DNA from 3 places in the Arthrobacter sp. DualSoilB13 genome. Region 2 is predicted to be linked to each of the others. Evidence: riboswitches for the same ligand, from Rfam matches in the RefSeq annotation. Region 2 holds a riboswitch; each other region holds the start of a gene.
The links. Region 2 has a riboswitch for S-adenosylmethionine ahead of ACZ5J0_RS12405 (aminotransferase class V-fold PLP-dependent enzyme). Riboswitches for the same ligand answer to the same signal wherever they lie in the genome.

Region 1: linked by a shared signal. The riboswitch ahead of ACZ5J0_RS17290 (DUF1737 domain-containing protein) and the one ahead of ACZ5J0_RS12405 (aminotransferase class V-fold PLP-dependent enzyme) in region 2 are both predicted to bind S-adenosylmethionine.
Region 3: linked by a shared signal. The riboswitch ahead of metX (homoserine O-acetyltransferase MetX) and the one ahead of ACZ5J0_RS12405 (aminotransferase class V-fold PLP-dependent enzyme) in region 2 are both predicted to bind S-adenosylmethionine.

The regions. Positions count from the first base shown of each region.
Region 1 covers NZ_AP035865.1:3,745,835-3,750,940, reverse strand. The annotation lists gene ACZ5J0_RS17305 (hypothetical protein) at 1-171, opposite strand, end outside; gene ACZ5J0_RS17300 (O-succinylhomoserine sulfhydrylase) at 182-1,390, opposite strand; gene ACZ5J0_RS17295 (rhodanese-like domain-containing protein) at 1,391-1,801, opposite strand; gene ACZ5J0_RS17290 (DUF1737 domain-containing protein) at 1,798-2,061, opposite strand; SAM riboswitch class IV at 2,075-2,186, opposite strand; gene ACZ5J0_RS17285 (SulP family inorganic anion transporter) at 2,273-3,973, opposite strand; gene ACZ5J0_RS17280 (NtaA/DmoA family FMN-dependent monooxygenase) at 4,127-5,106, shown strand, end outside.
Region 2 covers NZ_AP035865.1:2,693,847-2,698,952, forward strand. The annotation lists gene aroA (3-phosphoshikimate 1-carboxyvinyltransferase) at 1-831, shown strand, start outside; gene rsgA (ribosome small subunit-dependent GTPase A) at 834-1,949, shown strand; gene hisN (histidinol-phosphatase) at 2,005-2,817, shown strand; SAM riboswitch class IV at 2,988-3,101, shown strand; gene ACZ5J0_RS12405 (aminotransferase class V-fold PLP-dependent enzyme) at 3,133-4,542, shown strand; gene ACZ5J0_RS12410 (class I SAM-dependent methyltransferase) at 4,663-5,106, shown strand, end outside.
Region 3 covers NZ_AP035865.1:1,414,542-1,419,647, forward strand. The annotation lists gene ACZ5J0_RS06560 (CPBP family intramembrane glutamic endopeptidase) at 1-311, shown strand, start outside; gene ACZ5J0_RS06565 (VOC family protein) at 397-1,035, opposite strand; gene ACZ5J0_RS06570 (bifunctional o-acetylhomoserine/o-acetylserine sulfhydrylase) at 1,260-2,576, shown strand; SAM riboswitch class IV at 2,739-2,855, shown strand; gene metX (homoserine O-acetyltransferase MetX) at 2,871-3,992, shown strand; gene ACZ5J0_RS06580 (hypothetical protein) at 4,047-4,496, opposite strand; gene ACZ5J0_RS06585 (winged helix DNA-binding domain-containing protein) at 4,578-5,106, opposite strand, start outside.

The DNA of each region.
Region 1 (5,106 bases), 1.1 Mb from region 2:
TAGGTGCTGACCCACGATCCAGCCGCGCTGTCCGGCTGTGAGCATGCGCAGCCGCTCGGCGTTGTCGGGGGTGATGTAAACGCGTGAGACTGGAGAGATTCCTACGAACCACACCACCGTGCCGGCAACGATGACCGCTCCGGCACGGCGATAGGGATGGTTCCCGCTCATGGCAGCAAGGTTAGACCTGTTTGAGGGCCTTCTCCAGATCCAGGATGAGGTCGTTTACATCTTCAAGCCCTACGGACAGGCGGACAACACCATCCGAAAGCCCGATCGCCGCCCGCCCCTCCGGTCCCATGGCCCGGTGGGTGGTGGTGGCAGGGTGGGTGATGAGGGATTTGGAGTCGCCCAGGTTGTTGGAGATGTCAATGACGGAGAGACCGTCGAGCAAGGCGAAGGCAGCCTCTTTGGCTGATCGTCCGGCCGAAGGAGATAGCTCAAAGGTCAGGACGGTGCCGCCCGCCTTCATCTGCTTCGCCGCAAGTTCGTACTGCGGGTGAGACTTTAACAGCGGGTACTTAACCCAGCTGATGTCGGGTTGCTGCTCGAGCCACTCTGCGATCTTCAACGCGGATGCCGAGCTGTGGTTTACACGCAGTCCGATGGTCTCCAAGCCCTTGGTCAGCACCCAGGCGTTGAACGCGGATAGTGAAGGGCCGGTGTGCCGCATGAGTTGCTTGACGGGGCCGTCGATGAGTTCTTTGGTGCCCAGGATCGCGCCGCCAAGGACGCGTCCCTGGCCGTCGATGTGCTTGGTGCCGGAGTAAACAATGACGTCCGCTCCCAGCTCACCGCAGCGTTGTAGCAGGGGCGTGGCAAAGACGTTGTCCACCACCACGGTGGCCCCGGCAGCATGCGCCAGTTCGCTGACCGCAGCGATGTCCACGATCTCCTGCATGGGGTTGGACGGAGATTCGAAGAAGACCGCGGTAGTGGGCTCGGAGAGGGCTTCGCGCCACTGCTCCAAGTCCGGGCCGTCTACGAAGACCGTGTGAACGCCCCACCGTGGCAGGATCTCATTGAGGATCACAAAGCAGGAACCGAACAGGGAACGGGCGGCAACCACGCGGTCACCGGCAGCCAGCAGGGCACCCAAGGCAGTGAAGACCGCGGACATACCTGACGCAGTCGCAAAGCAGGCTTCGGTTCCTTCGAGCAGGCGCAGCCGCTCCTGGAACGTTGCAACGGAAGGGTTGCCGTAGCGGGAGTAAACGAAACGTTCGTCCTCACCGGTGAAGGCGCGCTCGGCGGCAGCAGCGGATTCGTAGACGAAACCGGAGTTCAGAAAAACGGGCTCGGACGTTTCCTGGAAGTTGGTACGGTCAAGGCCACCGCGGACGGCCTGGGTATCAGGGCTCCACCCGGCGGCATCGGGATTAAAAGTCACTTACTCAGTCCCCAGATTCGTCGGCAGGCCACGGTTCTTCCAACCGTTGACGGTGCGCTCACCATAGCGGTCCGGTTCACCTTCAAAGCCCTCCAAGACGTTGTAGGCAGTGAAACCGGCTTGCGTGGCGGCGATGGCTGCGGAGATGGAGCGCTGGCCGGAACGGCATAGGAACACCAGCTCAACGCCGTGGTCCTCGGGTGCCTGCTGACGCAAGTCCTCGATGAAGCGGGAGTTGGGGATGCCGCCGGCGAGGTTCCACTGGATGAACAGGGGATCGTTTTCCGTGGCTTTGGTGTCGGGGATACCGATGTGGGCCCACTCGCCCTCGGTGCGGACGTCCACCAGGATGGCACCTTCTTCGAGTTTGGCCCACGCATCCTGCGGGGTCAGGTCACCTGCGTAGCTCATGCGTGTCCCTCGAATGCTTCGTCGTCGTCGCTCTCAAGCTGGTCAACGGCACTGGCAACGGCGGCATCGGCATTGGCGATCGCGGCGGGCAGCACCACTGCTTGGGCAACGATGACGTCGGTGCCGTTGAACGTGGCAGCCGGGCTGCCATGGAGCACATAGCCCTCCGCGAGGGCGCTGTGGATCCGCTCGCAGAAATCACGGGTGTCCGGGCCAGTAATCAGGCGATAGGAAAGTTTTTCTTCAGTAGGTTCAGGCATAGCTGGTGCTCCTCAGTCACGCTTGCAGTTCGAGTTGTCGATACGCCGAGTAGTCACCTGAGGCACCCCGCCGGAGAGAGGGTTGCCGACCAGCAAGTCAGGGCTTCGCGCTGGTACTCATTACTCAAGAAAAACGTAACATCCGCGGGCCTCGGGCTGCACTTGCGGGCTGGTGTCCGGCCGTCATGTTGCGTAATCGGCGGTGCTTCCCTTATGCGTTTTTCAGTGCGCGCACGGCTGCGCCCACAGTGGGGAAGAAGTGCTCGGGCGTAAAACGGGCTGCAGTGCCCAGGCGGAGTAGTTTGTCTTTGACAGGCCCCTTCAGTTCGGCGAACACTAAATCCACGCCTTTGCGGGCCAGCCATTCGTCCAATGTGACCAGGTCATCCAGCGCCGTAGTGTCGATCCCGGTGATGGGCTCCGCGGCGAGGATGACATGGGTAACCGGATCCGCGGTCTCCTCCGGGGCTTCGTCCAGTTGCTCCCGGACAAAGGCAGCTAGGACCTGCCCATTACCGAAGAACAGGGGCGCATCAAAGCGGAGGATGAGGAGTCCGGGGATGCGCTCGCCTTCGGGGTGCCGCTCCAGATCGTGATAGCCAGGGAGCCCTTCTTCGGCGCCGAGTTCTGTCCGGTACGGATCCCAGGCCCGCCGAACAAAGTCCAAAAGCGCCAAGGCAATGGCCACCACGATTCCCTGCAGTACCCCAACGGTGAGGACGCCCAGGAACGCAGCCAGCATGACCACGGATTCGCTTCGGCTCAGGCTGAAGAGCCGCCTAACACCGGCGGGGTCGGCCAAGGCAATTGCCGCAGCGATGACGACGGCCGCCAGGGTGGCCGAAGGCAGGTACCCGGTCACTCCGGGAGCCAGCAGCATGAAAGCCAGAACCAGCACCGCACCAACCACCCCGGTCATCTGGGATTTGGCGCCGGCGTCCACAGCCACGGGCGTCCGCGAGGTACTGCCGGATATAGGGAACCCGCCCAGCAAGCCGGTGGCTGCGTTGGCTGCCCCCAACGCCGCCATCTCCCGGTTGCCCGAGACTCTCTTTCCCTCCTTCGCTGCCAATGTCTGGGACAGGACGCCAGTGTCTGCGAAAGCCATGAGGGCAATACCGGCCGCAGCGGGAAGCAGCATCAGAGCGTCAGCCCAGCCAATGCCGCCGAGCGCGGGCATCGGCAGCCCCTGCGGCAAAACCCCGGTGACCTTGACGTCGTCGTTCAGGCCCCAAACAGCCGTTGCAACGCACGAGCCGACCACCGCCAGCAGGACGCCGGGTACCTTCCACTTCAGCAGCCGCGGGATCCAAATGAGGGCCAGGGAACCGACGCCTAGCAGCAGCGCGGTGACATTGACCCCGCCGCCCAGCAACCCGGTGGTGACCTTCGCGAGCTTTTGCCAGATGTCGCCGTCGGCCTCTATCCCCAGGAACGCCGGAAGCTGCGATAACGCCACCAGCAAGGCGATTCCGTTCAGGTATCCGAGCCTGATGGGTTTGGACAGCAGCCCGGTGATGGCACCGAGATTCAGGGCGGAGCCCGCGAGCATGATCACCCCGATCAACACAGCCAACAGCCCGGCGAGTGCCACCGATCTCTCACTACTGCCGGCTGCGAGCGGAACAATAGCTGCGGCAATCATGGGGGCAAGGGATGAATCGGGTCCCAGGACCAAAATGCGCGAAGGCCCCACCACGGCGTAAACCAGCAACGGAATCACCGTGGCGTAGAGCCCTGTGACGGGTGGCAAACCGGCCGCCTGCGCGTAGGCCATGCCCGCAGGCACCAGCAGGGCAAAGAGCGCAGCACCCGCCACGGCGTCGTGCCGCAGCCATTCACGTTTGTACCCCTTGAGTGCCCAGACGCCCCAAAGGCGGTCCTTGGCGGAAGTGCGGGTGGCTGAACTCATACAGCGATCATTCCGGACGCATGGTGTTTGCGGAACAAGGCGAACGCCGTATGTGGAAATCCATACCGTCATGGGCGGGGCCCAAATGTGACGTCCCGGGAGCATAATTGACCCAGTACGACCCCCTGTAACTTCGCATGAAATCAGGTCGCGGTGAACGGACAAAGCAGTTCTACACTCAAGCCCATGCTGCACTTTGGATGGTTCGTGGGCCACGGTTTCGGTGTCCAGGGTTGGGGGACTCCCGGCTATGGCCTGGGCTACGACTGGAAGAAACCCGCCCTCTATCAGGAGGCCGTCCGGGCGTTTGAGCGATCCGGCTTGGACCTGTTCATCATTGAAGATTCCCTCACCGTTCCGGACACCTATGGGGGTACGGCCGAGGTTTCCTTGGCCCACGCCTCGTTTGCACCTAAGCACGATCCCCTTGCCTTGGTCCCGTACCTTCTCTCCGCCACGGAGCACCTCGGAATCGTGCCCACGGTCAGCGCTTCCTTCTACCCGCCCTTCACCGCCGCCAGGCTCCTGGCCACGCTGCAACACTTTTCAGAAGGACAGCTCGGCTGGAACGTCGTCACCTCCGGCAGCGACCTCGCCGCACAGAACTATGGGCTGGACCAGCAGATTGAACACGATCTCCGCTATGAGAAAGCGGAGGAGTTCGTGGACGTCGTTAGGCGCCTTTGGCGGAGTTGGGAACCTGGGGCCGTGCTTGAGGATGTTGAAGCCGGGGTGTTCGCGGACCATAACAAAGTGCACCCCATCAACCACCAAGGAGACTTTTTCAAGGTCAGAGGCCCGTTGAACACGGCGCCCCTGCCTGAGGAACCTGTGCTGGTTCAGGCTGGTGCCTCGCCCCGGGGCAAGGCATTCGCGGGCGGCCATGCCGACGTCGCCATTGCCCTCGCTCGTGGGGTTGACGGGATGAAGTCCTACCGTGACTCCATCCGCGCGGAAGCTGCGAAGGCCGGCCGAAATCCCGATGACGTCAAGGTACTTTTCGTCCTGAAGCCCACCGTTGTTGGTTCTACAGCCGAGGCACAGGAGCTGCGGGCGCAGCGGCGTGAACTCACCCAGAGAGACATCGACAGCCAGCTCAACTCGATCTCCTACCTCTCCGTCATCGACTTCAA
Region 2 (5,106 bases):
GGCCACCTGGTGATTGATGCCAGCGCTTCATCGCAGTTCGTTTCCGCGTTGTTGCTGGTGGGTGCCCGGTTCGTTGAGGGCCTGCATCTGGAACACGTGGGCAAACCCGTTCCCAGCTTGGACCACATCACCATGACGGTGGAGGTCCTCCGCAGCGTGGGTGTCACGGTGGACGATTCCGTACCCAACCACTGGCGTGTCTCGCCCGGCCCCATCCGGGCCTTTGACCAACGGATTGAACAGGACCTCTCCAACGCCGGACCCTTCCTCGCCGCGGCGCTGGCCACACGTGGCACCGTCCGCATTCCCAATTGGCCTGCCGGCACCACGCAGGTAGGCGATCAATGGCGGAGCATCCTGGCTGCCATGGGTGCAGAAGTAACGTTTGACGACGGAACGCTGACAGTGACCGGCGCGGCCGAGATCAAAGGTGCCGACTTCGACGAAACCAGCGAACTGGCGCCGACGGTCGCCGCATTGTGCGCCCTGGCCAACGGGCCCTCACGGTTGACCGGCATCGCCCACCTCCGGGGACACGAAACCGACCGGCTTGCCGCGCTGGTTGCCGAGATCAATGGCCTCGGAGGCGATGCTGAGGAAACCGCCGATGGCTTGGTGATCCGCCCGGCTGCCCTTCATGGAGGCGTCGTCCACAGCTACGCCGACCACCGCATGGCTACTGCCGGCGCGATCCTCGGGCTCGCTGTCGAAGGCGTACAAGTCGAAGACATCGCCACGACGTCAAAAACCATGCCGGAATTCCCACAGATGTGGGCGGCCATGTTGCAGCAAACAGATGACAGCGACGATCTTGATGAGGCCAGTAACTGACCATGGGCCGTGACGCACGTTCCTGGGACGAATCCGACGTCCGGATCCGTCCCAGCAAAAAAGGATCCAGGCCGCGCACCAAGGACCGCCCCAGCCACGATGACGCCGTGATAGGCAGGATCATCACTGTGGACCGCGGGCGCTACCGGGCAATTGTTGGCGAAGATTCCGCCAACGAGCGGATCGTGATTGCAGCCCGCGCCCGTGAGCTGCGGCGAAATCCCGTTGTCCCAGGGGACTTCGTCGCGCTGGTAGGTGATGTCTCCGGGTCCCCCGACACTTTGGCGCGGCTTGTCCGGGTGGAAGAGCGGAAGACACTTCTTCGCCGCAGCGCTGACGATACCGACCCCATAGAACGGGTAGTTGTAGCCAACGCCGATCAGCTTGTTGTGGTTGTTGCGGCGGCCAACCCGGAACCACGCACCGGGTTTATTGATCGTGCCCTGGTTGCGGCATACGACGCCGGCATCGAGCCGTTGCTGCTGATCACCAAGGCGGACGTCAAGGATCCGGCGGAGCTCCTTGCCAATTACCTGAGCTTGGACTTTCCCGTGATCATCAGCCGTACCGCTGACTCCGAGGCCGGCGGCATTGATGCCCGCTCGGATGATGGACTCTCAGCCCGGCTGGACAAGGACGCCGTATCCCAGCTCCGCTCACATCTAGGTGGCAAAGTCACCGTCATGCTGGGCCACTCGGGTGTCGGCAAATCCACCATGGTTAACGCACTGACAGGGGCGGAGCGCGCCACGGGCGGCGTCAACGCGGTGACGGGCCGTGGCCGGCACACCTCATCCTCGGCCTTGGCGCTGAAGCTGGACGACGCCCCGTCCGGCAGCTGGATTATCGATACGCCCGGCATCCGTTCCTTCGGCCTGGCGCATGTGGACCCGGACCGGATCCTCCATTCGTTCCCGGACCTTGAGCCCGGCACGGAAACCTGCGACCGGGGCTGCAAGCACAGTGCAACCGCCACCAATTGCGGGCTGGATGCATGGGTGAACGATGGCCACGCAGGACCATCAGGAGTAGCACGGTTGGCCTCCCTGCGCCGCCTGTTGGGTGCAGACCCAAGACTCGAGGCGAAAGAGACCAAGGAACTGGGCACCGTCAACTGATCGTTACCGGCTTCACGTCCCCAATGAGGCGAACGATTCAGGATAGTTTGGTGGCATGACCCATCCCGTTTCCACGTACAACGATGACCTGCGCCTGGCCCACGTCCTCGCTGATTCAGTCGATGCCCAGACCATGGATCGCTTCAAGGCACTGGACCTCAAGATCGAAACCAAGCCTGACCTCACGCCGGTCACTGACGCTGACAAGGCCGCTGAGGAAGCTATCCGCGGCCAGCTGTCCCGCTCGCGCCCACGTGATGCGGTCCTGGGCGAGGAGTTCGGCAGCAGCGGCCACGGCTCGCGCCGTTGGATCATCGACCCCATCGACGGAACCAAGAACTTCGTCCGGGGTGTTCCGGTGTGGGCAACGTTAATTGCCCTCGTGGACGAGGGCGAACCTGTGGTGGGCGTTGTGAGCGCCCCGGCATTGGGGAAACGCTGGTGGGCCGCCAAGGACATGGGCGCCTACATGGGCCGGTCCCTCGCCTCGGCCACGCGCCTCAAAGTTTCCAACGTCTCCAGTTTGGCTGACGCCTCCTTGTCCTACTCCAGCCTCTCGGGCTGGAAGGAACGCGGCAATCTTGACGAGTTCCTGGACCTCACCGAAGATGTTTGGCGCACGCGCGCCTATGGTGACTTCTGGTCGTACTGTCTCGTGGCCGAGGGCGCAGTGGACATCGCCTGCGAGCCTGAGCTGAACCTATATGACATGGCAGCACTCGTCCCCATCGTCACTGAGGCCGGTGGCCGTTTCACCTCCCTGGAAGGCGAAGACGGTCCCTTCGGCGGCAATGCACTGGCCACCAACTCGATCCTCCACTCAGAAGTCCTCAAGCGGCTCAACCCGGGCCTGGACGATCTTCTCTAGTCCTCCTGCAAACCAGCAGGAACGGAATATTCGACGGCGGCAGCCCCCTTTTGTGGGTCTCCGCCGTTTTTTATTCGACGAAGCAGGCATTTTGGCTCCGACGTAACAAAGGGCTTAACAATCGGCAGCGGCTTTGGAAGGCCCCCCGGACGTGCTTTAGCCTTTTTACAGGTCACGAGTGCCAGCGCTAAACCCCGGTTAGCTGGCCGGCAACCCTCCATTCGCGGTGGGGTGCCCCGGGTGACGACCCGGCCGGTCCGGAACGGATGCGGCAAGCGCGGATTCCCTATGGGGGTCCCTCTTGAGTGAGGTCCTATGAGCACTGTCACGTTCGACTCAAACATCATTCCGTCCTTCGCCGCAGAAACCACAGCAGAGACAGCTGCCGCTGCACGGCCGCTGGCCGCTGTTACCGGCGCCGAGTTGCAAGCGCCCCTGATTCAGGGCGGACACGTTCGCTACGCAAACCTCGACTACGGGGCATCGGCTCCGGCGTTGACCATCGTCTCGGCCTACCTCAACGAAGTCCTTCCCTACTATGCGAGTGTCCACCGCGGTGCGGGCTACGCCTCCCAGATCAGCACGTCGGTGTACGAAAATTCACGGAACATCGTCCGCGAATTCGTTGGCGGGCGGGCAGATGATTCTGTCATCTTCACCCGGAACACCACGGACTCCTTGAACCTGCTGGCCGGCTGCCTTCCGCTGATCAACGGCAAGCCCGCAGGTGAGGTCCTGTACCTGGATATCGAACACCACGCCAACCTGCTTCCGTGGCAGGGCGTCCCGCACCGCAGCGTCGTAGCGGCATCAACCTTGGCCGAGACCCTGGACAAACTCCGCGGGGAGCTGGCTCAAGGCGGTGTTAGCCTGCTTGCGGTAACCGGAGCCTCCAACGTCACCGGTGAGATCCTACCCATCGCAGAGCTTGCTTCCCTGGCCCACCAGTACGGTGCACGGATTGTGGTGGATGCCGCCCAACTCGCACCGCACCGTCGGATCAACATCACCGAGGCAGACGTGGACTACGTGGTCTTCTCCGGACACAAGCTCTACGCCCCCTTCGGTGCCGGCGTTGTGGTGGGCCGTCCCGACTGGCTCGACGCCGGCACTCCGCACCTGGCCGGTGGCGGCGCAGTCCGTGAAGCCCGATTGGACTCCGTTAGCTGGGCAGCAGGCCCTGCGCGGCACGAGGGCGGCTCGCCCAATGTTCTGGGTGCCGCAACCCTCGCCCGTGCCACCCAGGTGCTGGCCGGGTTGGACCAGGACGAGTGGCACGCCCATGAAACCGCCATCCGCTCCTACTTGGTGGAAGGCCTGGAAGCCATCGACGGCGTGACCGTGCACAAGATCTTCACAGACTCCTTGGACACCATCGGTGTGGTCAATTTCTCCGTCGAAGGATTCGACGCCGGATTGGTGGCCGCCTACCTGGCAGCAGAGCACGGCGTGGGCCTGCGGGACGGCCGCTTCTGCGCCCACCCGCTCCTCAAGCGCCTGGGGCTCCCGTCTGGCTCTCTGCGTGCCAGCTTCGGCGTCGGCTCCCGGTTGGAGGACGCTTCCAGGCTGCTCGCAGGCATCCAAGGGCTCAAGCGCGACGGATTGGGTTGGGACTACGTGGTGGACGAGGGCCGATGGGTTCCCGCCAATGACCACCGCACCTACCCCGAATGGGCGCCCAACACTCCGGGCACTGCGGGAGCAGCTCCCTGCACAGTCGACTAGAAAACACACAGTCGACTAGAAACACTGTGGACCAGGCACACTGTGGACCAGGCGTAACGGCCGCTGCGGTAAATTCGTAGGGTACCCACTGGCCATCCTGTGAAGGAGTTCTGCGTGTCCCTGCGTCCCCCGGGCGCCGCAAACGGTGCGGCCGGCATTCCCGGACCCGCTGGACCGCGAGGTCCCAAGCTCCACGCTGCCCGTCGGCGCGAACTCGGCCAGAGCTTCCAGGACGGCGGAGAACACTATGACCGTGTGCGTCCTGGCTACCCACGGGACTCCCTGGATTGGCTCGTTCCTCCCGCGGCAAGGTCGGCGGCCGACCTCGGCGCGGGCACGGGAAAATTCACGGCACTCCTTATCCAGCGCGGACTGGCGGTCACCGCCGTCGATCCTTCCACGGACATGCTGGAGCAACTGCGAAAAAGCTACCCCCTCGTCAACGCGCTGGAGGGAACGGCAGAGGGAACTGGACTGACGGACTCAGCATTCGACGTCGTCAGCGTTGCCCAAGCCTGGCATTGGTGTGAGCCCATGGCAGCGAGCACGGAGATCTCCCGGATC
Region 3 (5,106 bases), 1.3 Mb from region 2:
TGCTGATCCTCTCGGCCATGCGCCACGCGATCGTGGAAGAAGTGATCGTGGTGGGCTACCTCATGGACCGTTTTGGCAAGTTCGGATGGAGCATGCCGGTAGCCATTGTGGTCAGTGCCCTCCTGCGGGGGAGCTACCACCTGTACCAAGGTTTTGGGCCGTTCATCGGCAACGTGGTCATGGGGTTGGTGTTCGCGTGGATCTATACCAAGACCAAGCGGGTCATGCCTTTGGTGATTGCCCATGCATTGCTGGACATCGTAGCGTTCGTAGGTTTCAGCCTGTTCGGCAAGGCGATAGGCCTCGGTTAGAGGGGTGTTAAAGGTATTCGGCCGCCATCGCTGGGTGACGTCATTGGCACCCGCTGATGGCGGCCGAAGTTTGGATGGAACTGCTTTAGATGGTGACGGCTCCAGTAGCGGTTTCGAAAGTGACAGCCAGGATGCCGGGGGTGCCGTGCGGTGCCATCCACTGGACTGCGACATCCTCAAGCGGCTTTTCCACCGGCTCACCCAACCACTCGGTGACGCGTTCAGCCGAGCCCGCAATGGTGAGGCTGGACATCTTGACGTCGCTCTCGTAAATCCTGGACGGGTGAAGTGAGGGGTCGCCCTCCCACTTGAGCAGGTACGGCACCTGGGGATCGGCGATCAAGCCGAGGATACCAATCTGCTGCCACACCAATTCGCGGCCGTCAGGGAACTTGCGGTTGCCCGGAACGGCGGAGCGGCCAAGGCGGTCCTCGAACGGGGCGAGGTCATCAACGGCGACGCACCAGCCCATCCAACCTCCACCGGCAGCCGACCGTGCACGGACGGCTTGGCCAAAGGGTGCTTTGTCGGAAGCAGGGTGGTCCAGGACCTCCACAACTTCCAGGTATTTGTTATCCGCGAGGGGAATGATCATGTTCCGGGTACCGAAGCGCGGGTGCACTCCGCCCCGGACAGCGTCCACTCCCAATGCCGCGGAAATTCGTTCGGTAGTGGCCAAAAGGCCATCTCGTTCACAGGCGTAAGAGACGTGATCCATGCGCATGGCTTCATCTTGGCACTTTGTGATCAGTGTCTCAGCTAAGTCAAGCCTAACTAAGGTGGGATCTGTGTAATTTTCGCTATGGGCGTCATGCGAGGACGCGAAGAGACCGAAAGATTCCATCGGCGTCATAAAGCTGTTCTGACTTCCGGACAGTTCCTAGACTGGCCCCAGTTCAGCTGCACCACACTGCTGCCAAACCCATGCGTCACGAACAGGAGAACTCCATGTCCCAAGGATGGTCTTTCGAAACCCGCCAAATCCACGCAGGCCAGGAGCCGGACTCAGCCACCGGAGCGCGCTCGCTTCCCATCTACCAGACCACGTCCTTCGTGTTCCCCAGTGCCGAGAGCGCTGCCAACCGCTTCGCCCTGGCGGAGCTCGCACCCATCTACACCCGGATCGGCAACCCGACGCAGGATGCCGTGGAGCAGCGGATCGCGAGCCTGGAAGGTGGCCTGGGAGCACTCCTGCTTAGCTCAGGACAAGCCGCGGAGACGTTCGCCATCCTGAACATCGCTGAGGCCGGCGACCACATCGTGGCGAGCCCCAGCCTGTACGGCGGCACCTACAACTTGCTTGCACACACTCTGAAGAAATTCGGCATCTCAGTCACCTTCGTGGAGGACCCGGACAACCTGGATCAGTGGCGTGACGCCGTCCAGCCGAACACCAAGCTGTTCTTCGGCGAGGTTGTCTCCAACCCTCGGCAGGACGTGCTGGACATCGAGGGCATCGCACGCGTCGCCCACGAGGCCGGCGTGCCCCTGATCGTGGACAACACCCTGTCAACGCCGTACCTCATTCGTCCCATCGAGTGGGGCGCTGACATTGTGGTCCACTCGGCAACCAAGTATCTGGGCGGTCACGGTTCCGCAATTGCCGGTGTGATTGTGGACTCCGGCAACTTCGACTTCGGCAAGGACCCGGAACGCTTCCCCGGCTTCAACACCCCGGACCCCAGCTACAACGGGCTGGTTTACGCCAGGGACCTCGGCAAGGACGGTGCGTTGGGTGCCAACCTCTCCTACATCCTCAAGGCCCGCGTCCAGTTGCTTCGTGATCTCGGCTCGGCCGTGTCTCCGTTCAACGCCTTCCTCATTGCCCAGGGGTTGGAGACCTTGAGCCTGCGCGTGGAGCGTCACGTAGCGAACGCCACCAAGGTGGCTGAGTGGCTTGAAAGCCACGACGACGTCGAATCGGTCGCCTACGCGGGCCTGCCATCCAGCCCGTGGTATGACCGTGGCCGGAAGTACGGACCCAAGGGCACGGGGGCAATCGTTGCCTTCAACATCAAGGGTGGCGTGGAAGCGGGCAAGCGTTTTGTGGATGGTCTGGAACTGCACTCGCACGTTGCCAACATAGGTGACGTCCGCTCGCTGGTCATCCACCCGGCGTCGACGACGCACAGTCAGCTGACCGCGGAGCAGCAACTTGTTGCGGGCGTCAACCCGGGCCTGGTGCGCTTGTCCGTCGGTATCGAGCACGTAGATGACATCATCGCGGACCTCGAAGCCGGATTCCGGGCTGCCAAGGGCGCCTGACGCCCACGGCCCAACGCACCAGACCGACTGCCGCCCGCGCCGACGAAAATTCGCCGGGCGGCAGTGGCGGTGCTCGTAGGCGAACGAAATGACCTTTGACCGTCACACTGTTGTCACATTCTTCGCCAGAACCCCCCTGTGTTTCCTAGACTCTTCGTATTAGGTCATGAGTGCCAGCACACAGCCCCGGCTTGCTGGCCGGCAACCCTCCTCCGCGGTGGGGTGCCCCGGGTGAAGACCTGGCCTGTTCGCACGCAAGGCGACGGGCAAGCGCGAGGTTAAGGTGTCAAAGGAATGACCATTACTGCTACAGCCCTTCCAAAATCCGGAGAAGAAGATGGAACCGTCAAGTACGCCGGCATAGGCCCACTGGAACTTGAAGCCGGCGGATTCCTCCCCGACGTCGTACTCGCCTATGAGACCTGGGGGCAGCTGAACGCGGATGCCTCCAACGCGGTGCTCATCCAGCACGCACTCACCGGCAGTACGCACGTAGCCCGCGGAGCCACGGACGAGGAAGGATGGTGGGAGCAACTCGTTGGTCCGGGTGCCACCATCGACACCAACAAGTTCTTTGTCATCTCCATCAACATCGTGGGCGGCTGTTACGGCAGCACCGGTCCATCATCCGAAGCCCCGGACGGACGCCCGTGGGGCTCGCGATTCCCGCTGGTCACCCTGCGCGACAGCACAGAGGCAGAGTCGCGCCTCGCCGATACCCTGGGAATCGACGCCTGGCACGCCGTATTGGGCGGATCCATGGGCGGCGCACGCGCCCTTGAGTGGGCTGTGACATACCCCCATCGGGTCAAACGCTGCGCAGTCATCGCAGTAGGCGCCTACAGCACGGCCGAGCAGATTGCTTTTGCCCAAGCACAAACCCTGGCCATCAGGCAGGACCCGAATTTCAACAACGGCGACTACTACGGTGGCCCCGCGCCTGAGCACGGTTTGGCTTTGGCCCGGCGCATCGCCCACATCACCTACCGCTCGGCACTGGAGCTGGACGTCCGCTTTGGCCGGCAAGCCCAGCACCAGGAGACTCCGCTCGCCGCCGCAGCATTGGGCGAGCGGGGCCGGTATCAGGTGGAAAGCTACCTGGACCACCAAGGAACCAAACTGGTCCGCCGCTTTGACGCCAACAGCTACATCGCCATCACCGAGGCACTGATGTCCCACGACGTCACCAGGGGGCGCGGATCGTTGGAAGCGGCGCTTTCGGGTGCCACGGCGGAGTTCTTCGTGGCGGCAGTGGACAGTGACAGGCTCTACTTCCCGGCCCAGTCCCGGGAACTGGCCGCTGCGCTGCCTGGCGAGGTGCCGGTCCACGTCATTGAAGCGCCGATCGGCCATGATGGCTTCCTCACCGAAATCGGCCAGCTCTCAGCCCAGCTCCGCGAAGCGTTTTTCGCCTAAACGCTGGTGTGCTGACCCTGCTTAAACGGCAAGGAACGTCCGATGCCAGGCAGTTCAGCCATTCATGATCTCGCCGCGCTGCCGCATGTAATCCTCCATGGCGATCTCGCCGTTGCTGAATTTTGTATCCAGCTCGGCCAGCTTGCGAGCCCGGTATCCTTGCGGCTCGGACCCGCTCGTCGAGGCGAACGGGGTGGGGGAGGACGGGTTCGACGGCGGCACGGACTGCGGCGCGTCATCCACAGGGCGGATGACGGTGGGCTCGGACGGGTAGCCCGGGTAGCCCGGCGAAGGGTACCTTTGCCCGGGGTAGCCCTGTCCCGGGTACTCCTGCTGCTGGTAATTCTGCGGCGGATACCCCGGGCCCGGCAGGTTCTGCGGCGGGTACCCCGGGCCGCGGAAGGTGTCGTTCTGGATCCGGCGCGCCCGGGAGCGGTTGTACATGCGGATTCCGAGGGGAATCAGCCACGAGCAGACGATGATCCAGAAGATCAGATTGTTCACAGTGCAGGCCTCCTAGGTCTTAACCCAGCTTAGTCCTGCCACCTGGACGCGGCCCGTCTCCCGGAACAAGCCCCGGCTATTTCACACCAGCTTGGTCTCCATGCCCAGGAACAGGCCGTAACGATCCGCCTCGGCCTGCAAGGCGTCCTGCTCTTCCGCAGTTGCCGGCCGGTTCATGCGGACATCGAGTTCGCAGGCCCCTCCGGAGAAACCGTGGCGCCACCATCCGGCCAGCCTGCCGTCCACCAGGACCACGTGCATGGGTCCGTTGTCCTCGGGGAAGTAGGGAGCCGTTCCACCAAGGAAGTGCCGGGACTGTGAGTAGCCCATCACGTATTCGTCGTAGCACTGGATGAGGTCCAGGCGGGGGAGCCCGCCGTCCTGGATCGCTGAAGAATGGTGGCCGTTGGTGAGAGCCCCCACTTCTTCAGATGCCAGATAAAACTCCAGGCCATCAAAGTGAACAGTGCCCAGGCTCCCGGGGGAGATCTCCTCAGCCACATCGATTCCCCGCTTCACGTCTTTCATGGTCAACCCGGACCACACCGCACAGTCTTTGACTGTTGCGGGGCCCCGGCTGCTGAAGTATCGCAGCGCCAATTGCCCAAGT